One region of the Skermanella rosea genome, then DNA from elsewhere that is predicted to be linked to it. Evidence: predicted binding sites of a transcription regulator. Region 1 holds the regulator's gene; each other region holds the start of a gene.

Region 1 (7,406 bases):
CCGGACGTCCGGCTCGAAATCCACCGGGAGCGGCTGACCGCGGCCAACGCCATGGGGCTGATCGCCGACTACGACGTGGTGGCCGACGGAACCGACAATTTCGCCGCCCGGTACCTGCTGGCGGACGCCTGCCATCTCGGCGGCCGGACGCTGGTATCGGCGGCTATGCTGCGGTTCGACGGGCAGATCTCCACCTTCAAATCCTATCTGGGCGGTCCCAACCCCTGCTACCGCTGCATCTTCCGCGAACCGCCGCCGCGCGGGCTGGTGCCGAGCTGCGCCGAGGGCGGCGTGCTGGGCGCGCTGGCCGGCGCCGTCGGCTCGATCCAGGCGATCGAGGTCCTGAAGGAGCTGCTCGGCGTCGGGGACAGCCTGTCGGGGCAGTTGCTGATGTACGACGCGCTCCACACCAGCTTCCACAAGGTCCGGGTCCAGCCCGATCCGGAGTGCCCGCTGTGCGGGCACCATCCGACCATCACGGACCTGTCCGGGCACCCGTCCGGGCCTGAGGGAGCCCTGCCATGAGCGGGGCTTCGACGCTGTCGCTGGTGGTGTTCTCCGGCGGGTTCGACCGGGTCCACTACGCGCTGGTGATGGCGAGCGCCGCGGCGGCGACCAACCGCAAGGCCACCCTGTTCTTCACCGGACGGGCGGTCCTGGCGCTGAAGGCCGGCGGCGGCTGGCGCGGGCTGGACCCTGCCGACGACGGCTCGTCGCCGGAGGAGCGCAACGCCCATTTCGGCCGCAGCGGCCTCGCCGAGTTCGAGGAACTGCTGGAGGCCTGCGTCGCCCTGGGCGTCACGGTGATGGTCTGCGAGATGGCGCTGAAGGCGATCGGCCTGGACGCGTCCGCCCTGCGCGACGACGTGCCGGTGGTGACCGGCGGCGTCGTCACGCTGCTGAACGGGGCGCCCGGCGACGGCAACATGCTGTTCGTCTGACTCCGCCGGCCGGTTACCGGCGGCGCCACTCTTCCCGGGTGATTTCCCAGATCCCGGCGGGGAAGCGGCCGGAGACGAAATCCCTGTCATGGGTTCCGACCAGCCGCATGCCGTCGCGCTCCGACAGCCGGCGGGAGCGCAGGTTGATCTCGGCCTTCTGGACCCTGAGGACGGGCCGGCCGAGGGCTTCGAACCAGAAATGGATGGCGGCGGCGCTTGCCTCCGTCATCAGGCCCCGCCCCTGCCAGGCGGGGTCGAGCCAGAGCCCGCGGTTGTCGTCGGGCTTGTCCATCAGGCTGATGACGCCGATCAGCCGGTCCGGATCCGGCCGGGGCCTGATGGACCAGTGCCATTCCGTTCCCCGCTCCATGGCGGGAAGCGCCACGTCCCGGATGTAGGACAGGGCGCCGTCGGCCGGATAGGGCCACGGGACATGGCCGGCGAGGAACCGCACGATCTCCCACCGGGGAAAGACGTCCTGGACCGCGCCGGCGTCGGAAAGCTCCAGCGGGCGCAGGACCAGCCGGGGTGTCTCCAGGACCGGGATCAGGCGCCGCCGCCCTTCACGTCGAGCGCGTAGCCCGCCGAGCGGACGGTGCGGATCAGGTCGTTGTCGTTTTCCTCGTTCAGCGCCTTGCGCAGCCGGCGGATATGCACGTCGACGGTGCGGGGCTCCACATAGACGTCGTGTCCCCAGACCAGGTCGAGCAGCTGCTCGCGCGAGAAAACCCGGCCGGGATGCTGCATGAAATGGCGCAGCAGGCGGAATTCGGTCGGCCCCAGGTGGATGTCGCGGCCCTGGCGGCGCACCCGGTGGGCCGCGAGGTCCATCACCACGTCGTTGAACCGCAGCAGCTCCTCCGCCAGGCCGGGGCTGGCGCGGCGGAGGACGGCGCGCATCCGGGCGACCAGCTCGGTCGGAGAGAAGGGCTTGGCGATATAGTCGTCGGCCCCGGAATTGAGGCCGCGGACCTTGTCCGCCTCCTCGCCGCGGGCGGTCAGCATGATGATCGGGATGTCGCGGGTCTTGGGATTGCGCCGCATCTGGCGGCACACCTCGAGGCCGGACATCAGCGGCAGCATCCAGTCCAGCAGGACGATGTTGGGCGTCTGCTCGGCGGCGAGGAGCAGGGCCTCCTCGCCGTCGCCCGCGGAGAGGGTGCGGAAGCTTTCCTTCTCCAGATTGTACTTGAGGAGCGTTACGAGGTCCGCCTCGTCCTCGACGATGAGGACGAGGGGTTTCAGCGCCGAATTCATGGGATGCCTTGTTCCAATACTAGCCCTGCGATTCCGTCCCGGGGGTGACGACAGCATAGCTGCTTTCGTCGCCCTTGGGGCGTTCCGTCGTCAGCGGATGGCCGATCACCAGGAAATGGATCGTCTCGGCGATGTTGGTCGCGTGGTCGCCGATCCGCTCCAGGTTCTTCGCGATGAACAGCAGGTGCGTGCAGGGGGTGATGTTGCGCGGGTCTTCCATCATGTAGGTCAGCACTTCGCGGAACAGGCTGGTGTAGAGGTCGTCCAGCTCCTCGTCGCGGCGGCGCGCGGCGACCGCCTTCTCCACGTCGCGCTCGATGAAGGCGTCGAGCACGTCCTTCATGATCTCCTGGACCAGCCGGCCCATCCGGGGGATCGCCGCGGCCGGGCGGACCGGCGGCACCTGGGCCAGGGCGATCGACCGCTTGGCGATGTTGGCGGCGTAGTCGCCGATCCGCTCCAGGTCGGCGGCGATCTTCAGGGCCGACACGATCTCGCGCAGGTCGGACGCCATGGGCTGGCGCAGCGCCAGCAGGCGCAGGGTCTCCGCGTCGACGTCCCGCTCGTAGCCGTCGACCCGGAGGTCGGACTGCATCACCTGGGCCGCGATGGTCGTGTCGCGGCGGACCACGGCCTGCACGGCCGCCTCCACCTGGGCCTCGGCGACGCCGCCCATCTGCGTGATCAGATTCGCCAGCCGCTGCAGTTCCTGCGCGAACGACTTGACGATGTGCTCGTTGCTCATGCGCCGCTTCCCTGAATTGCCCGATTATCCCGAATGACGTCCCGCCGATCAAGCCGGCGGGCCGGATCAGCCGTAGCGGCCGGTGATGTAGCCCTGGGTCCGCTCGTCGCGGGGATTGGTGAAGATCTCCTCGGTGTCGCCCACCTCGACCATGTCGCCCAGGTGGAAGAACGCCGTCCGCTGGGAGACGCGGGCCGCCTGCTGCATGTTGTGGGTGACGATCACGATGGTGTAGTTCTCCCGCAGCTCGTCGATCAGCTCCTCCACATGGGCGGTCGCGATCGGGTCGAGGGCCGAGCACGGCTCGTCCATCAGGATCACCTCGGGGCTGACCGCGATGGCGCGGGCGATGCAGAGGCGCTGCTGCTGGCCGCCGGACAGGCCGGTGCCCGGTTCCTTCAGGCGGTCCTTCACCTCGTTCCACAGGCCGGCGCGCTGCAGGCTCTTGGCGACGATCTCGTCCATCTCCTCCCGCCGGCTGGCGAGGCCGTGGATGCGGGGACCGTAGGCGATGTTGTCGTAGATCGACTTGGGAAACGGGTTGGGCTTCTGGAACACCATGCCGACCCGGGCGCGGAGCTGGACCGGGTCGATCTCGCGGTCGTATATGTCCTGGCCGTCCAGCGTGATCAGGCCCTCGATGCGGGCGATGCCGATCGTGTCGTTCATGCGGTTGAGGCAGCGCAGGAACGTGGACTTGCCGCAGCCCGACGGGCCGATCAGCGCGGTGACCTGCCGTTCCGGGATCGCCAGGTCGATGCCCTTCAGCGCCTGCTTGGCGCCGTAGTACACCTTGACCTGCTTGGCATCCATCTTGTTCGCGGCGCCGGCCAGGATGCCGGCGGCGGAGCGCGCCTCGACGCCGGGGATGGCGCTGGTTCCGGTCTGTGTTCGGCCGATTTGTGTATGGGCGGTCATTTACCAACGCCTTTCAAAGTGCTTGCGCAGGACGACGGCGATCGCGTTCATCGCGATCAGGAAGGCCAGGAGGACCATGATCGCGGCGGAAGTGCGCTCGACGAAGCCGCGTTCCGGGCTGTCGGCCCACATGAAGATCTGCACCGGCAGCACCGTCGCGGCGTCGCCGAAGCCCGAGGGGGTGTCCACGATGAAGGCGATCATGCCGATCATCAGGAGCGGCGCCGTCTCGCCGAGCGCGTGGGCCATGCCGATGATGACGCCGGTCAGGATGCCGGGCATCGCGAGCGGCAGCACGTGGTGGGTCACCACCTGGAGCGGCGAGGCGCCGACGCCCAGCGCCGCCTCCCGGATCGACGGCGGAACCGCCTTCAGCGCCGCGCGGCCGGCGATGATGATGGTCGGCAGCGTCATCAGCGCCAGCACGATGCCGCCGACCACCGGGGCCGACCGGGGCATGTTGAAGACGTTGAGGAACACCGCGAGGCCGAGCAGGCCGAACACGATCGAGGGCACCGCCGCGAGGTTGTTGATGTTGACCTCGATCAGGTCGGTCAGCTTGTTCTTCGGCGCGAACTCCTCCAGGTAGACCGCGGCGGAGATGCCGATCGGGATCGCGAGGCCGAGCGTCACCATCAGAGTCAGCAGCGAGCCGACCAATCCCGCCTTCAGGCCCGCCAGCTCAGGGTCGCGGCTGTCGCCGTTGAGGAAGAGCCGCCAGTTGAAGCCGTTCACGATGTTGCCGTTGGCGACCAGCTTGTCGATCCAGGCGATCTGCTGGTCGGTCACCTTGCGGTCGGTCTCCGGCACACGACGGTCGATGTTGCCCTTGAGGAGCTGGTCATAGTCGCTCGCCAGGGCCAGGTTCACGGACTTGCGGGTCCCGATCAGGGACGGGTCGTCCATGACCATCTGGCGCAGCTCGAACGCGGCGCCGTTGCTGATCATGGCGGTCAGCCGGCGCCGGTCTGTCCTGGACTCCACCTCGGGGAAGACCGCCAGCAGCGCGTTGCGCGCCAGGGCCGCGTAGTTGGCGTTGGACAGGGTGTCCGGGTCGCGGGTTCCCTGCGGGTCGATCTCGGCCGGGTCGAAATAGACCTCCAGCGCCAAGTCGTGCTGGGCGAAGGCGGTGTAACCCTGGGCCACGATGCTGGCGAGCAGGACCGCCAGCATGGCCAGCGCCACGCCGATCGCGGCCATGCCGTACATCTTGAAGCGCCGCTCGGCGGCGTAGCGCTTCTTCAGCCGGGCGGCGAAGTCGTCGGTCTGGTACGGCGCGGCCGCCCGGGGTGTGCTGATGATGTCAGTCATATTTTTCCCGATACTTCTGCACCACCCGGAGGGCGATGATGTTCAGGCCGAGGGTGACGGTGAACAGCACGAGGCCGAGGCCGAAGGCCGAAAGGGTCTTGGCGCTGTCGAACTCCTGGTCGCCGACCAGCAGGGTGGCGATCTGGACGGTGACTGTGCTGACCGCGTCCAACGGGTTGGCCGACAGATTGGCGGCGAGACCGGCGGCCATCACGACGATCATGGTCTCGCCGATCGCGCGGCTGACCGCCAGCAGGACGCCGCCGACGATGCCGGGAAGCGCCGCCGGAAGCACCACCTGCCGGATCGTCTCCGACTTGGTGGCGCCGAGCCCGTAGGAGCCGTCGCGCAGGGACTGGGGCACCGCGTTGATGATGTCGTCCGACAGCGAGCTGACGAAGGGAATGATCATGACGCCCATCACGACGCCGGCGGCGAGCGCCGACTCCGAGCTGACGCCGAGCCCGAAGCTCTGGCCCACGTCGCGCACGAAGGGCGCCATGGTCAGGGCGGCGAAGAAGCCGTAGACCACCGTCGGGATGCCGGCCAGGATCTCCAGGACGGGCTTGACCGTGCCGCGCACCTTGGCCGGCGCGTATTCCGACATGTAGATGGCGCTCATCAGGCCCAGCGGCACCGCGACCACCATGGCGATCGAGGCGATCAGCAGGGTGCCGGTGAACAGCGGCACGGCGCCGAACGACCCGTCGGACGCCACCTGGTCGGCGCGGATCGCGGTCTGCGGGCTCCAATGGAGGCCGAACAGGAACTCGGCCGGGGGCACCTTGGTGAAGAACCGGATCGCCTCGAACAGCAGCGACAGGACGATGCCGACCGTGGTCAGGATCGCCACCAGCGAGCACAGGATCAGGAAGATATTGACGACCTTCTCGACCAGGTTGCGAGCGCGCAGGCCGGGTTCGATCCGCTGCCGGGCGTAGTAGAGGCCGGCGCAGGCGACGGCCAGCATGACGACGGCGAGGGCGCCGTTGCCGATCTCCCGGAGGCCCTTGTAGTGCTCCGCCGCCGCCAGCAGGGCCGGGTCGGGCACGCGGCTGGTGATGTTGCCGTAGGCCAAGTTGTGGATGTCGACCATGATCAGGTTGATTTCCTGCGGCGACAATCCCGCCATGGCGGCCGGCAGGCTGGAGCGGACCATGCCGTCCACGATCGACCCTTCGAGGCCGGTCCACAGGGCGAACAGCATCAGGGCCGGCAGGCCGACCCACAGGGCGACGTAGAGGCCGTAATAGGACGGCACGGAGTGCAGCCTGGAAAGCTTGCCGCCGGCCGTGACGACCGCCCGGGACTTGCCGAGCTGGAATCCCACAAACGCCAGCACGGCGAGAACCGCTAGGAAGAGTGATACTGACATCGGGACCCGTCGGGATTTGAGGGCGACTGTCTGCCGGAAACTCCCCGGCTGCCGGCGCGGAAGGCGCCGGCAGCCGGGGAGCGGACGATTACATCGTGACCGGGGTCAGGTTCAGGATGCCGGTCCGGACCTTCTCGCGCTTGGCCTTGGGCAGCGGGATCAGGCCCTTGGCCTCCAGGTAGCCGTCCTCGCCGAACGCCTTCTCGCTGGTGTACTCGGCCAAGAACTCGCGGACGCCGGGGATGACGTCCACGTGCTGGTTCTTGACATACACGTACATGGAGCGGGCGACCGGGTACTTGGCGTCCGCGATGTTGTCCAGCTCGGGTGCCACGCCGTTGATCCTGGCGCCCTGCAGCTTGTCCATGTTCTGGTCGAGGAAGCTGTAGCCGAAGATGCCGTACGCGTCCTTGTTGGCGACCAGCTTCTGGACGATCAGGTTGTCGTTCTCACCGGCTTCCACATAGGCGCCGTCCTCGCGGACCTGCTCGCAGACCGCCTTCTTCTGGTCGGCCGGCAGGGCCTTGACTTCCGGGAACTGGTTGCAGCCGACGTCCATCACCAGCTCGACGAAGGCGTCGCGGGTGCCCGAGGTCGGGGGCGGGCCGAGCACCTCGATCTCCTTGTTGGGCAGGGACGGGTCGATCTGGTTCCAGGTCTTGTAGGGGTTGGCGACGACCTTGCCGTCCACCACGACCTGCTTGGCGAGCGCCTGCCAGAGCTGCTTGATGGTGTAGTCGGTGTTCGTCGCGGCCTTGGAGTTGGCGAAGACGATGCCGTCGAAGCCCACTTCCAGCTCGCTGACGGTGGTGACGCCGTTGGCGGCGCAGCTTTCCAGTTCCGTCTTCTTGATGCGGCG
Region 2 (7,406 bases), on a different replicon from region 1:
GGAAGCGGAGAACGGTCGGGCTGTCCCCCATCTTGACGCCGGACTTGTTGAAGATGTTGCTCGAGACCTTCGAGAAGAAGTCCCCCAGGGCGCCGTGGCCCTTGGCGTTCGCCTCGTGCCAGCCCTTGATCATGGAGCCGCTTTCCGGCGTGCCGTAGGTGCCCCGGAACGTGGTCATGTTGTCGACCCACAGGTCCAGCTTGCCCTTGAAATTGTCCAGCAGGTACTTCTTGGCGTGGATGTCCTGGGTGTCGATGCTGAACAGCCGGACGTGCTTGGCGATGCCGGGAGAATCGTGCAGCGCCTGCGCGATGTCCGCCTCCCCTCCCCAGGTGAGCACGTTCAGCTTCTCGCCCGCGGCGGCGGCCTTCCTGGCTTCCGCGATGATGGCCTCGGACGAGTCCGTCGGCTTGGAATATCCCTTGGGCGGCGCAGTGTCCGTGGCGCCCTGATGGCTCACCTTCTTCAGGGCTTCGACGGACTTGAAGCCGGAGCCGTGCTCGCGCAGCTTGGCAAGGTCCTTGCCGTAGACGTCGATCACGGCATCGATGTCCCTGACCAGACCGTCCTGGGTGTTGAACTTGGACGCCGTTCCGGCGATGCCGACGATGTTCATCTTGTCCTGATACATCAGCGCGTGGACAAGGGACTGGACATCGTCCTTCTCCTGCGCTTCAAGCCTCAGGTCGGTCGAGATGAAAACTCTGGGCAAAGCCATGTCTGTGCTCTCCGGATAAGTTCAATATGTCCACCGGAATGACAAGTAATCCAGCAGTGTTTAAAAAGTGTATTCATATGGTTAACAGACGATTAATGATGCAGAGGCAAATTTGCGATTGTATAAAGCGCAAATCCAGGCTTCCAATGAAACGTTTTTGATTCCTATCTTGACGATTGGGCTGAATCATCATCCATCTATGATTTTTCACTTTCTAAGATGAGATGAAATCAGTTTGGCGGAGCATCATGACTCTTCCTGATCTCGACCCCATATTACGTACTACATATGCAGGGCTGTTCAGTTCTCCCCGTTGCGCGCCTGACTCGCGCGCAGCGAGTCCTGGCGGGGTGTGAAGCAGCGTAGAAAGAGTCTACCATCTCGCGCGAATGTGTGAATCCTTGCTCGGCAATTCCTGGACTTGGGGGTTGCCATGGTACCGTTCGGCCGGCTTCTCGCGGCCCTGGGCGAGGTTCCCGATCCGCGGCGCGCGGCGGGCAAGCGCTACCCGCTGGCGCCGCTGCTGCTGTTCACCGTGCTGGCGCTGCTGTCCGGCGCGACCTCGTACCGCCGCATCATCGTCTTCCTGGAGCAGCGCCGGGAGTTGCTCAACGAGCTGTTCGGCGTCGCCCTGAGGCGGGCGCCATCGGTCAACACCCTGCGCACCGTGCTCCAGGACCTCGACGCCGACGCCCTGGAGCGGGCGTTCCGCCGGCACGCCGCCAGCCTGCTGGCGCGCCCCGAGGGCGGGATGCCGGCGATCGCGCTCGACGGCAAGACGCTCAAGGGCAGCTTCGACCACCTCAACGACCGCAAGGCGGCCCAGGCGCTCAGCGCGTTCGCCTCGGAGGCGGCGATCCTGCTGGCGCACAGCGAGATCGACGACAAGAGCAACGAGATCCCGGCGGCCCAGCGCCTGATCGCGGAGCTCGGCCTGAGCGGCGTGCTGTTCACCGCCGACGCGCTGCACTGTCAAAAAAACCTTTGAGGCGGCCCGCGACACCGGCAACGCGTTGCTCGCCCAGGTCAAGGCCAACCAGCCGACCCTGCTGGCCACGCTCGAGGCCATCGCCGCCACCCAGCCCCCGGCCGAAAGCCACAGGAGCGTTGATCCCAAGGGCCACGGCCGCCACGAGACCCGCACGGTCGAGACCTTCGATGTCCGGGGCAAACTCGACGCCGAATGGGACGGCCTAATCGTCTGCGCCGCCCGCGTCGCCCGCCTGACCTGGCACAAGGACACCAGGTCAGGCCTGTGGCACGCCACCGAGGACGTCTCGTTCTACGCCTGCCAGGTCGCGCTCGGCGCCGAGGCGTTCGGACGGGCGGTCCGGGGGCACTGGGCGATTGAAAACCGGAGCCATTGGGTCCGCGACGTCACGTTCGGCGAGGACGCCAGCCGAACCCGCGTCAAGCCCACCCACGTCGCCCGGTTCCGCAGCTTCGCGATCAACATCCTGCGGGCCAACGGCGTCCAGAACATCGCCCGCGAACTCTACGTCAACGCGCTCAACTTCGACAATGCGCTCGCATATCGCCTCTCATAGCGAGAACTGAACAGCCCTGACTACATATGACAGACAGAAATCTTGCGGCAGGAACGGCTCGAAAGGTCCGGCGCTGGCACATACGAAGAAGAGAACCGGCGTTGATTCCGTCTTCCCGAAATTTCGTCGGCTCCTGGCGCAGATGGAGCAGGTTTCATGAAACGCTGCACCCGTCATCCAAATGTCATGCCTGAAAACTATGCTGCGCCGGTAATCGATGACCCGGGATATTCTGCGTCCCGTTACATGCCGGTGATTTCATGGGTCGCCTCCTCATCGCCGCCTTATTCGCCTGCCTGGCCGCAGTCTCCCCGACCCAAGCCGAACCCTTGACGGGGGCAGGATCGACGTTCGTTTTTCCGCTGCTCAGCCGTTGGAGCCAGAACTTCCAGGCATCCGAGGAGAACGGCGGCTATGTCGCCGCCCTGCCAAATCGACCGGCCGCTCCAGAGGGCGGCCTGGGCTCGCTGTTCGGCGTCATGGCCGGCGGCATCGACTACGAGCCGGTCGGTTCACTGGGCGGCACCATGCGGGTCATCGCCCGGGCCGTGGATTTCGGCGCATCCGAAAGGCCCATGCCGGCCGAGGAGGTGGACCGGCACGGGCTCATGCAGTTCCCCATCACCACGGGCGGCATCGCGGTCGTCTTCAATCTGCCAGGGATCGAAAGCGGCGCCCTGCGCCTTTCCGGGGCGGTGCTGGCCGACATCTACATGGGAACGGTCGATAGATGGTCGCACCCGGCCCTGCGCGCGCTCAACCCGGAGCTCACGCTGCCGGACGCGCCGATCAAGGTCGTCCACCGGAGCGACGGATCCGGCACCACTTACAACTTCGCGGCATATCTCGCCCATGCCAGCACGGACTGGCGGGAGCGGGTCGGGATCGATACCGAGCTGAAATGGCCAGTCGGCGCCGGGGTCAGAGGCAGTGGCGGCATCGTCGAGGCCGTGTCGGACGACCCGAACTCCATCGGTTATGTCGAACTCGGCCAGGCCTTGCGGGTCGGGCTGCCCTCGGCCCTGGTCGAGAACCGCGCGGGGCAGTTCAGGGCACCATCGCGCCGGAGCATCGCCGCGGCCGTCGCCGGCGCGGACTGGGCGGGCTCGCGCCATTTCAGCCTTCTTCTCACCGAAACCGCCGACGCCGAGGCCTACCCGATCGCGGCCACCGTCTACGCGCTGATGCCCCGGGAGCCCCGTTCCGGTACCGACCGCACCCTGCGCTTCTTCGGCGGAGCCTTGGCGCACTGGCAGCAGGATGCCGTCGATCTGGATTACGTGCCGCTGCCGGACTCCCTCGTCGGCCAGATCAAATCCTACTGGGAAGCCAGTTCCAAGTAAGAGCAACCGGCCCCCGTCAGGACGGGCCCCGAAAAGGACAGCTCATGCAGGTCGATATCTTCACCCAGATCATCGTTCCCGTGATCGGTGGTCTGGGCATCTTCATGCTTGGCCTCGAGTTCATGTCGAACGGCATCCAGGCCGTCGCCGCCAACCGGATGCGTGCGCTGCTCGCCAAGTTGGCGGGAACTCCGCTCAAAGGCGTATTCGCCGGCACCATCATCACCGGCGTGATCCAATCCTCGACGGCGATGACGGTCATGGTCGTCGGCATGGTCAATGCCGGAGTCGTCGGCCTGCGCCCGGCGATCAGCGTGATCATGGGAGCGAACATCGGGACGACGTTGGGAAACGGCCTGATCGCCCTGCCCCCTTGGCCCGCTGGGCCTGCTGCTGGCCGGCTTCTTCGCCCTCATCTACATTTTCTCGAAGTCGGACAGGACGAAGAACATCGCCCTGGCCTGCATAGGGTTCTCCCTGATCTTCTACGGCCTCAACCTGATGACCGGGGGCCTGAAACCGCTCCGCGCCATGCCGGAGGTGATGTTGGCGATCTCCTCGCTGCGGGCGGACGATTTCATCGGCCTGCTCACCTGCGTCGGAACGGCGGCGCTGGTCACCGCGATGATCCATTCCTCCTCGGCGACCATCGGCATCGTGATGGGCCTCGGAGCGTCCGGTATTCTCGACTGGCAGACCGCCGTGGCCTTCTCGCTCGGTGCCGATCTGGGAACGACCATCACCTCCTGGATAGCGTCGCTGAACCTGTCCAAGAACGCCAAGCGCGCCGCGTATGCCCACATATCGTTCAACATCATCGGCGTCCTGGTGACCATCCCGCTGTTCTTCCTCTCCATGGACGTGCTCCGTTTCGCCATGCAGTGGTTCGGCGGCGACCCCGGGATCCCGATGATGGTGAACGGCAGGGAAACCTACCCGCTCGTGCCGGTCGCGATCGGTTTGTATTCGACCTTCTTCAACATCTTCAACACGTTGCTGCTGTTCCCCTTCGTCGGCGTGTTCGAGCGGGTACTGTGCCGCATCGGGCATGACGCGTCCGAGGACATCGAGGATTATTCCCTGCCGAAGTACCTTGCCGCCAACCTGCGGGGTGACATCGTCCAAGGCGTTCCTGCGCTTCGTAAGGAGATTGAGCGGCATCTGGAGGCCGGCACCCTTTACCTGGACATTGCGCGGGGCATGCCGGACGCCTTGAAGGATCCCCAGGCCCACCATGCCAATCTCGGCAATCTGAGCCGGGACATCGGCGTGTTCGCATCCTCGCTGCTGACGCCGGGCCAGCCCTACGGGCAGGCCGATCTGGTCGCAAGCCTGATCGAGGAGGCCGATTTCACCGAAAGCCTGGGTGAAACCCTTCATCAGATTGCCCAGCGGGTCAAGCGCGAGGAGTTCTCGCCGTCGGGCCGGGAAGTGGTCAACGGCATCCTCGATCAGGTCTCCGACGCCATGGGGATCGTGCTGCCGGGCTCGGCCCGGAGCGCGACCGCCGTCGCCGCGGATCAGCGCATATCCGGGCTCGCGGAACTGCGCCGGAAATGCCTGAAACTGGATGAACTGGCCCCGACGGAGAGAGGGTCGCTGCTGGCGATCCTCGGAAGCGCCGAACGGGCGTTCCTGCTGATCGAGCGCATCGACGGCGAGCGGCGCTCGGTCGACCGCGACATCGTGGTCGAGCACCAAGCCGATGTCGTTCCAGGACTGGAGCCGAAACCGGCGACGGCGTGACCTGCGGCGGACAACGGTCCGGCCAGGGTACGGCAGGATCGGGACGGCTCGGGGACCGGAGGCCGGGACGGCCGGCGCCACGCTCGGCCTCTCGCTGCCGCACCCGGACGGAAGCGATCGTAACCGCTACGCATGGAGCGGGGCCCCCCGGATCAGCAGGTGTGAAAGCCGGTTCCGACCGGCGGGGCCAGCATCAGGATGCCGAGAACACCGGCTCCGCCGCGCTCCGGCTCCAGGATGATCGCGGATCCCTCCGGGAAAGCCTCCCCGGCGGCGACGCTGCCGAGCACCATGATGGCGGGTGTCCGATGCCCGACCAGCACGCGGTTCGTTCCCGGAGCCACCGGCGCGGAGAACAGCCGCCGATGCTCCGAGAGAACCCAGTCGAGGCGTGACCGAAACCGCGACCTGACGCCGCGCAAGGCCTTGGCCTCAGCCGTGGGGACAGCGGCGTCTTCGCAGTAGGCGAAATCCCCTGATCGTTATCAGCGCCATGCCATTGAACCTGCATGGATGCGTGCCTCATGAACGCCGGCGTCGTATAGTCCTGCAAGGACCATGTGATCTGGTGCCCCAAGTACCGTCGCAAGGTTCTTGAACCGCTCATCGACGCCCGCCTGAAGCATCATCGCTGGAGTGTGCGAAGAAGCTGGCGTTGAATTGATCGAGATGGAGATCATGCCGGATCACGGTCATCTGCTCGTCGGCTGCGACCCGCAGTTCGGAATCCGCCGGCTGGTGCGCGCCGTCAAGGGCCGCCCGTCGGGTCTGTGGCGCGAGGAGTTCCTCCGGCTGAAGTCCCGTCTGCCGAGCCTGTGGACCAACTCCTACTTCGTCTGAACCGTCGGCAGCGCTCCGCTCGCCGCCATCAAGCAGTACATCGAGAGCCAGAAGAACGTCTGAACCATGCGCGCCGCCACCCCCTCCTTTATCGCCGAGTTCCCGCTATGCACCAGTGCCGCGGACGAGCGCGCGCTGGAGGTGCGCCTGGAGGCGGCCCGCCACGTCTACAACGCCTGCCTGGGCGAGACGCTGAAGCGCCTTGCCCTGATGCGCCAGTCCATGGACTGGCAGGCCGCCCGCACCCTGCCGAAGGGCAAGGAGCGCACGGCGCTGTTCAAGGCGACGATGGAACGCTTCGACTTCTCCTCGGGGTCCATCCAGAAGCACGCCGAGGCGTGCCGCGACGCCTGCTGGATCGGCCGGCACCTCGGCAGCCACGACACGCAGACCACGTCCTTGCGCGCCTTCAAGGCGGTGCAGATGCACGCCTTCGGCAAGCGCGGACGGCCCCGCTTCAAGGGCCGGAACCGCCTGCACTCGGTCGAGGGCAAGGGCGACGCCGTGATCCGCCTGCGCTGGCAGGACGAGAAGCCGGTCGTGCTGTGGGACGGCCTCGTGCTGCCGCTGATGCTCGACCCGCGCGACCGCGACCGCTGGCAGGAGCAGGCGCTGTCGTGCCGCACCAAGTACGTCCGGGTCCTGCGGCGGACCATTCGCGGAAAGGTGCGGTGGTACGCCCAGCTGGTGCAGGAAGGGTTGGCACCGCGCAAGGAGCGCCTGCCGGTCGGCGACGGCGTCGTCGGCCTGGACCTCGGGCCCGGCACCATCGCCGCCGTGTCGGACACGGACGCCACGCTGGAGCCGTTCTGCCCCGGCGTGGCCGACATGGACGCGGTGATCCGCCGCCTGCAGCGCGCCATGGACCGGTCCCGCCGGGCGACGAACCCCGACGCCTTCAACGCCAACGGCACCTATCGCAAGGGAGTGCGGATCAAAATGCGCTCCGGGCGATATCGCGTCCTGTGCGCGACCAAGGCCGACCTGGAGCGGCGTCTTGCCGCCGAGCGCAAGCGTGCCCATGGCGAACTCGCCAACCGGGTGCTGGCGCAGGGCAACCTCATCAAAACGGAGAAAGTGAGCTACCGGAGCTTCCAGAAGAATTTCGGCCGGAGCGTGAGGCGGCGCGCGCCGTCCCTGTTCGTCTCGACGCTGAAGCGCAAGGCTGCGAGTGCCGGCGCTTCGGTGGTCGAGTTCGCGACGCGGACGACG
Region 3 (7,406 bases), 1.3 Mb from region 1:
CGGAGGCCGCCATGGTGGTGGCCGACTTCCTGCTGTCGCCGGAAGCCCAGATCCGCAAGCAGGATCCCGCCGTGTGGGGCGACTTCACCGTGCTGGACCCGGACCGGCTCGATCCGGAGGACCGCCGGCGGTTCGAGGCCCTGCCCCGGGGCGTGGCGACCCTGTCGGACGAGGAGCTGGGCACGGCCCAGCTCGAACCGCACCCCTCGTGGATGGTGCGGATCGAGCAGCAATGGACCAAGAGGTACGGGAGCTGACGCTCCCGGACTTCGATCTTCCCGGCCTCAGCCCTTGAGCGCCGCGACGCCCGGCAGGTCCTTGCCTTCCAGCCATTCCAGGAAAGCGCCGCCGGCGGCCGAGACATAGGTGAAGGCATCCTCGACGCCGGCCGCGGCCAGGGCCGCCACGGTGTCGCCGCCGCCGGCCACGCTCAGCACCCGGCCTGCCTTGGTCAGCGCCGCGACGCTGCCGGCCACGGCGTTGGTCCCGGCGTCGAACGGACGGGTCTCGAACGCGCCCAGCGGGCCGTTCCAAACCACCGTGCGGCAGCCCTGCAGCTTCAGGGTCACGTACTCGACCGTGGCCGGGCCGACGTCCAGGATCATGGAGTCGGCGGGCACCTGGTCGATCGCCACCACCTGGCTCTCGGCCCCGGCCTTGAACTCCTTCGCGACGATGGCGTCGCGCGGCAGCAGGATCTCGCAACCGGCCTGCTCGGCGATCGCCATGATCTCGCGCGCCTGCTCGGCCATGTCCTTCTCGCACAGGGAGGCGCCGACCGCGGTGCCGCGGGCATAGAGGAAGGTGTTGGCCATGCCGCCGCCCAGCGCCAGCAGGTTGACCCGGCGCACCAGGTTGCCCAGCAGATCCAGCTTGGTGGAGATCTTGGCGCCACCGACCACGGCGGCGACCGGGCGCTCGGGATTCTCCAGCGCCAGGGACAGGGCCTTCAGCTCGGCCTCCATCAGGCGGCCGGCGGCGTTGGGCAGCAGGCGGGCCAGCGCCTCGGTCGAGGCGTGGGCGCGGTGGGCCGCGGAGAAGGCGTCGTTGACGTAGATGTCGCCCAGCTCGGCGAGCTGCTTCGCGAAGCCGGGGTCGTTCTTCTCCTCCTCCGGGTGGAAGCGGAGGTTCTCCATCACGATGATCGAGCCGCCATGGAGCTTGGCGAGGGCCTCCTTGGCCTGGGGCCCGACGCAGTCCGGCGCGAAGGCGACCTTCTGGCCGACCGCCTTGGACACCGCGTCGACCACGGGCTGCAGGGAGTATTTCGGATCGGGGCCGCCCTTGGGCCGGCCGAAGTGGGAGAGCACGACCACCTTGGCACCGGCCTTCGACAGCTCCGTCAGGGTCGGAGCCAGCCGGTCGATGCGCGTCGTGTCCGACACCGCGCCGTCCTTCATCGGGACGTTCAGGTCGGCCCGGACCAGGACGGTCTTGCCATCGAACTGGTAGTCATCAAGGGTTTTGAAGCCGCTCATCGGTTCCGTCCCATTCCTCGTGGATAGTGCGCGCCCAGTGGATCGCCAAAGGTGTCGCAGAATGACTTCGTGGCATTTTCATGATGCCTGTCGCCGCGGGGGGAACCAACCACAACCGGCCCGGCAAATCAATCTCCGGCCTCCGCAAGGGGCGGCGACTATGTCAGGCTACCCGTATCGAAATGGGCGCCGCCTGCGCCCCGGCCGCTCCCGGCTTGACTTGGCGGCTTGACTTGGCGGCCCGGAAAACCAGCATAGCTCTGGTATGATCGCCAACGGTGACGGAGCTTCGACCATGATCGGACCGGCAGGACGCGCGGCCTATGCCCTCAGCCAGACCGCCCGCATCTCGTGGTTCTTCGGGCAGTACCTCCTGGCGGCCAGGCTGAACGGCCGGGTCGTGCCCAGGGACCGGCTGCCCAAGGATCTGAAGACGCCTGACAGGGCGGTCATCCTGGCCGACATCAGGGAGCTGATGCGCCGCGACTTCGCCAACATCGACGCCGGCTACTACCGCATGCCCCACGACATGGTGGAGCCGCCGCGCAAGGTGCTGCGCGACGCGGTGCGCTTCTTCCAGGACCTGCCGGAGGTGCGGCGCCGGCGGCGCGACCGGATCGCCACCGAGGTCTTCGAGGAGCGGCGGGCTGAGGGCGCGAAGCTGCCGCGCTACTATCTTCAGAACTTCCATTACCAGACCGACGGCTATCTCAGCGACCACTCGGCCGAACTGTACGACCATCAGGTGGAGGTGCTGTTCGGCGGCGGCGCGGACGCGATGCGCCGGCAGGCGCTGGTGCCGCTCCACCATCACTTCCGGGAGCGCAGGGTCTCCGAGTGCAGGCTCCTGGACGTGGCCTGCGGCACGGGGCGCTTCCTGACCTTCGTGAAGGACAATTACCCCCGGCTGGACGTCACCGCCCTGGACCTGAGCCCGAACTACCTGCGCCAGTCCCGGCGGCTGCTCAGCCCCTGGTCGCGGACCCGGTTCGTCCAGGCCGCGGCGGAAAGCATACCGGCCCCGGACGAGAGCTTCGACGCCGTCACCTGCATCTACCTGTTCCACGAACTGCCCCGCAAGGTGCGGGCCGCCGCCGCGGCCGAGATGGCGCGGGTGCTGAAGCGCGACGGCATCCTGGTCTTCGTCGAGACCCTGCAGAAGGGCGACCGGCCCGACTATGACGGCCTGCTGGACCTGTTCCCGCTGGCCTTCTACGAACCCTACTACGACGACTATATCCGCCAGGACATCGGCGCCCTGTTCTCGCAGGCCGGGCTCGAAATCGTCGAAACGACGCTGGCGTTCATGTCCAAGGTGGTGGTATTGCGCAAGCGGTGAAAGCGACGGCGGCGGGCCGGCGACACCAGCATCGCGCCGCCGTCGTCTTTCCGGCGGAAGCATCATTATTACAGTTTTGTGAAACTAATATTACATATTGTTTGTATATGGGCTGTCTCCTATAAAGTTTGCCAATGTTTTCAGTTTCATGACAAATCTCGGGCGCTGACATTGTCCCCGGGTTGAGAGACACGAAAGAATGGCAAGCCAGGAGATCGAGCTGAAGCTGCGGGTCGAGCCGCAGCATCTGCCCCGCTTCCGCAATTCCCCGGCACTGGCCGGATCGGCGGGCCGTCCGGCCGCCAAGAACCTCGAGAGCGTCTATTACGACACCGAGGACCTGCGCCTGCGCAGCCGCGACGTGACATTGCGGGTCCGCAAGCAGGGACGCAGCTTCGTCCAGACCATCAAGGCCGCCAACGAGCATGCCGGCGGCGTGTTCAGCCGGGGCGAGTGGGAATGCGCGGTGCCGACCGCGGAACCCGACCTCGCCGCCGTGACGGACGAGGAGCCGTTGCGCCGGCTCGGCCCGATCACCCAGGCCGACCTGCGGCCGGTCTTCGCCAGCCACGTCAAGCGGCAGGTCCGGATGCTGAACGGCGCCGCGGGCCGCGGCCCCGAGACCGTGATCGAGGTCGCCATCGACCAGGGCGAGATCCGGACGTCCGGCGGCGACGTCATGCCCCTGGCGGAGCTGGAGCTGGAGCTCAAGGGCGGCGACCCCCAGGCCCTGTTCGACCTGGCGCTGGAGCTGTCGGGCGTGGCGCCGCTGCGGATCGAGACCCGTACCAAGGCGGAGCGCGGCTACGCCCTGGCCGCGGGCGAGGCCGAATCGGCGGTCAAGGCGCAGAAGCTGATGCTGACGCCGGACCATACCGCCGAGCAGGCGCTGGCCTCGATCATGCGCAACTGCCTGAGCCACGTGGTGCTGAACGAGGCGTCGGCGCTCAAGGGCGCCGACCCCGAGGGCGTCCACCAGATGCGGGTGGCTCTGCGGCGCCTGCGCTCCGCCCTGGGACTGTTCCGCAAGCTGGTGCCGGCGGACCAGTACGGCTGGCTGGCCGCCGAGGTGAAGTGGCTGGCCGGCGAGCTCGGCAACGCGCGGGACTGGGACGTCTTCCTGGCGGACCTGCTGGCCCCGGTCGAAGGCGCGCTGGACGAGGAATCCGCCCGGGGCGGCCCCCTGAGCGCGCTGCGGGAAGCGGCCCTGGCGAGCCGGGAGCGGGCCTATGAACGCGCGCGGGCGGCCATCCTGTCGGCTCGCTACACCACCCTGCTGCTCAAGCTGGGAAGCTGGCTGGAGGCGCGCTCCTGGCGCCAGCAGCCGCTGTCGGAGGAGGCGGCCCGGCTGTTCGCCCCCGTCACCGACCTCGCCGACGGGCTGCTCGCGAAACGGCACAAGCAGTCGCGCCGGCGCGGCGCCGGCTTCGCCCACCTGCGCGCCGAACAGCGGCACGAACTGCGCATCTCCCTGAAGAAACTGCGCTACGCCGCAGAGTTCTTCCGCTCGCTCTACGGCGACAAGGCCACGGCGAAGTATCTCCGCCGGCTGGCCGCCCTGCAGGACGACCTGGGCCACCTGAACGACGTCGCCACCGCGGAGTCCCTGATGGGGCGGCTGGCGGCCGAGCAGGCCGGCGGTCCCGAGCTGTGGCGGATCGGCGGCGGCATGGTGATCGGCTGGCACGCCCGCGGCGTCGCCCAGATCGAGCCGAGGCTGATCCAGGACTGGGAGAATTTCGCCGCGGCGAAGCCTTTCTGGTCGAAGGCTTCCAACGGGTAGGATAGGATCGCCGCCACCATGCTCACAGTCCTCGTCGCCAACATCAAGGGCGGTTGCGGCAAGACCACGATCGCAACCCATCTGGCGGCCGCCTTCGCGACGGCCGGGCAGAACACCCTGCTGGCGGACGTGGACCGCCAGAAATCCAGCCTGGGCTGGGTCGACCGACGTCCGGCCGATGCGGCTCCCCTGACCGGGCTGGACTGGAGCAAGGACCTGGCCACGCCGCCCAAGGGCTCGGGCCGGCTGGTGATCGACGCGCCGGCCGCGCTCAAGACCAAGCAGATCGAGGAACTGGTCAGGCTGGCCGACGTGATCGTGCTGCCGGTGCTGCCCAGCACCTTCGACGAGCAGGCGACCCGGCGCTTCCTGGACAAGCTGGAAGAGCTGAAGCCGATCGCGAAGAACAAGAAGGCGGTCGCGGTGGTCGGCAACCGGCTGCGCGCCCGGACCCGGTCGGCGGACCGGCTGGACGAGTTCCTGGACGGCGTCGGACACAGGGTCGTGACCCGGATCCGCGACACTCAGCTCTACCCCGACACCGCCGCCACGGGCCTGAGCCTGTTCGACCTCAAGGGCAAGCGCGTCGGCGACTACCGAACCGACTGGGAACCGCTGCTCAGCTACATAGCGCTGGTGGAATAGACTCCCCGATCGAGGTAGTCCAAAATTACTGGACAGGTTCCAGCAAACTCGACGGACTGAGCGGCCCCAGACCGGGCCGGCGATGTCCAAGCCCTGGAAAAACCCATCGGGGCGGCGGCTTTCCCACCACTTTCAAAAGTGGCACGCGGCTTGCTGATAGAGGAAGCATCGGCGGACGGCGACGGTGCCGACGGCGAACTGGAACAAACCTTCGATCAGCGGAGAAAATCATGAGCACCAATGTCGGCGTTGAGCAGAGCGGCAAGTCGGGCGGCGACGCGTTCGGTCACTCCACCTCGGGTTCCATGGGCGTCGGCGGCGCGGGCCTGGGCTCCGCCTCGGCCTTCGGCGGCTACGGCAATGGCTCGGCCTCGGGCACCGCGTCGGGCTTCGGCGGCGATGCCGGCTCCAGCTCGGCCGCCTCGGGCGCCCTGGGCGGCGACGTCAGCGACAACACCTCGATCGGCTCCATCACGATCAACTCCTGATCGCTGACGGACCTTCGGGTCAGGAAAAAGGCGCGGTGCCCCCTGGGCGCCGCGCCTTTCCGTTTTCGACGTCCGCTCTCAGTTCTCGTGGGCCGCGGTATCGCCCGGTCCCCGGGGGCGCGCGCCGGCCTGGTCGAAGGCCCGGCGGATCGAGAAGAAGATCACGCCGACGGCCACCGCGAAAACGATCAGCCCCATGTAATAGAACGTGTGATCCGCTGCGCGCGACGCCACGAACAGGCCGATCAGGCCGATCACGCCGACGATGCCGTTGGTCACCCATGTGCCGATCTTGTCCACCGTACTCTCCTCCGTTCCGCAAGGCGGCTCGCCGCCACCGTCGATGATTCCGCATCTCTAATAGGGAAACGGCGCGATCGTCGCAATCGATCCTTGAGGAGGATCCCGGGTGCCTTAAGACGACGGGCTGCCGGCCAGCGGGAGTTCCAGCACGAAGCAGGTGCCGCGGGAATCGCTCCCGGCCAGGCGGATGTCGCCGCCGTGGGCGCGGGCGACCTCGCGGGCGATCGCCAAGCCGAGCCCCGTCCCGCCCGCGCGGGCGGAGCCGGCGAAGGGCTGGAACAGGTTCTCCCGGGCGCGGGGCGCCAGGCCCGGCCCGTTGTCGCTGACCGTCAGGGCGAGCCGGCCGTCACTCTCCGGCGCCGCCGCGGCGACCGTGACCTCGGTGGCGCCGGCCTCCAGCGCGTTCCGCGCCAGGTTGGCCAGCGCGCGGGAAAGCTGCTCGCGATCGGCCTGGACCTTCAGTCCCCGCGGTACCCGGTTGACCAAGGCGATGCCGGTGCCGGCGGCCGGCGCCAGCTCGGCCCCGACCTCCTCCACCATCTCGGCCAGCGGCACCGCCGCGCGCCTGAGCGGCAGCGTGCCGTCGCGCGAATAGGCCAGGGTCTGGCTGCACAGCTCGACCGCCCGGTCGATCGCCTGCATCAGGCGCGGCGTGACCCGGCGGACCTCCGGATCCTCGCTGACCGCCAGCCGTTCGGAAACCAGCGCCGCGGTGGACAGGATGTTGCGGAGGTCGTGGTTGATCTTCGTGACCGCCGTGCCGAGGGCCGCCAGCCGTTCCTTCTGGCGCAGCGCCGAGCGCAGCGCCGCCTGCATGTCGATCAGCTCGCGCTGGGCCATGCCGATCTCGTCGGCCCGGCCGGTCGGCGGCAGGGTCGCCGACAGGTCCTCGGGATCGCGGCGGAAGGCCATCATGCTGGCGGTGATCCGCTGCATCGGCCGGACCATCAGGCCGTTCAGGCTGAGGAACACCAGACCCGCGGTGATCAGCGAGATCAGCACCGACAATGCCAGGATCCGCTCGGCGAAATCGATCATCTCCGCGCGGAGCGGCGCCTCGTCCAGCACCAGCTCGACCTCGGCGCCGCCGTCCTTCGGCGAGACTCCGGCGACCTGGATGACCCGGTCGTCCCGGCGGACCAGCAGGGCCACGGCGTCCATGATCATGTCGAACCATGTGGCCCGCCTCAGGTCGTAGGCTTGCGCCACCGGCGGAGCGGGCGTCGTGCTCAGCATGTAGATGCGCTCGTCCGGCAGCTCGAGATCGACGGAATAGGCGCCGACATGGGCGAGCAGCTTCGTCTCCAGTTCCTCGGTGACCATCTGGTCGGGCGCCGCCTCGATCGTCAGGGCCGCGAGATGGCCGGCCG

Evidence for each region. The regulator PhoB, encoded in region 1, activates phosphate uptake and scavenging genes when phosphate is short. The targets are predictions, from matches to a motif close to TNTCATAAAACTGTCA.
Region 2: a site for PhoB is predicted at 2,437-2,452, ahead of pstS (phosphate ABC transporter substrate-binding protein PstS). Genes of this name have one in related genera too.
Region 3: a site for PhoB is predicted at 2,886-2,901, ahead of JL101_RS22295 (CYTH and CHAD domain-containing protein). Genes of this name have one in related genera too.

Annotation. Positions count from the first base shown of each region.
Region 1 covers NZ_CP086111.1:6,080,779-6,088,184, reverse strand. Annotated here, with positions in the region: gene JL101_RS28525 (HesA/MoeB/ThiF family protein) at 1-525, shown strand, start outside; gene JL101_RS28520 (DsrE family protein) at 522-941, shown strand; gene JL101_RS28515 (GNAT family N-acetyltransferase) at 955-1,449, opposite strand; gene phoB (phosphate regulon transcriptional regulator PhoB) at 1,488-2,198, opposite strand; gene phoU (phosphate signaling complex protein PhoU) at 2,218-2,943, opposite strand; gene pstB (phosphate ABC transporter ATP-binding protein PstB) at 3,010-3,756, opposite strand; gene pstA (phosphate ABC transporter permease PstA) at 3,862-5,172, opposite strand; gene pstC (phosphate ABC transporter permease subunit PstC) at 5,165-6,547, opposite strand; gene JL101_RS28485 (PstS family phosphate ABC transporter substrate-binding protein) at 6,636-7,406, opposite strand, start outside.
Region 2 covers NZ_CP086113.1:313,173-320,578, reverse strand. Annotated here, with positions in the region: gene JL101_RS32850 (nucleoside hydrolase-like domain-containing protein) at 1-718, opposite strand, end outside; partial or broken gene JL101_RS37060 (ISAs1 family transposase) at 1,152-2,265, shown strand; gene pstS (phosphate ABC transporter substrate-binding protein PstS) at 2,526-3,608, shown strand; partial or broken gene JL101_RS36670 (Na/Pi symporter) at 3,653-3,919, shown strand; gene JL101_RS32835 (Na/Pi cotransporter family protein) at 3,990-5,354, shown strand; gene JL101_RS32830 (hypothetical protein) at 5,507-5,677, opposite strand; partial or broken gene tnpA (IS200/IS605 family transposase) at 5,915-6,194, shown strand; gene JL101_RS32820 (hypothetical protein) at 6,261-7,406, shown strand, end outside.
Region 3 covers NZ_CP086111.1:4,752,175-4,759,580, forward strand. Annotated here, with positions in the region: gene JL101_RS22280 (ABC transporter substrate-binding protein) at 1-257, shown strand, start outside; gene JL101_RS22285 (phosphoglycerate kinase) at 285-1,478, opposite strand; gene JL101_RS22290 (class I SAM-dependent methyltransferase) at 1,774-2,817, shown strand; gene JL101_RS22295 (CYTH and CHAD domain-containing protein) at 3,017-4,600, shown strand; gene JL101_RS22300 (ParA family protein) at 4,619-5,245, shown strand; gene JL101_RS22305 (hypothetical protein) at 5,476-5,733, shown strand; gene JL101_RS22310 (hypothetical protein) at 5,812-6,033, opposite strand; gene JL101_RS22315 (sensor histidine kinase) at 6,148-7,406, opposite strand, start outside.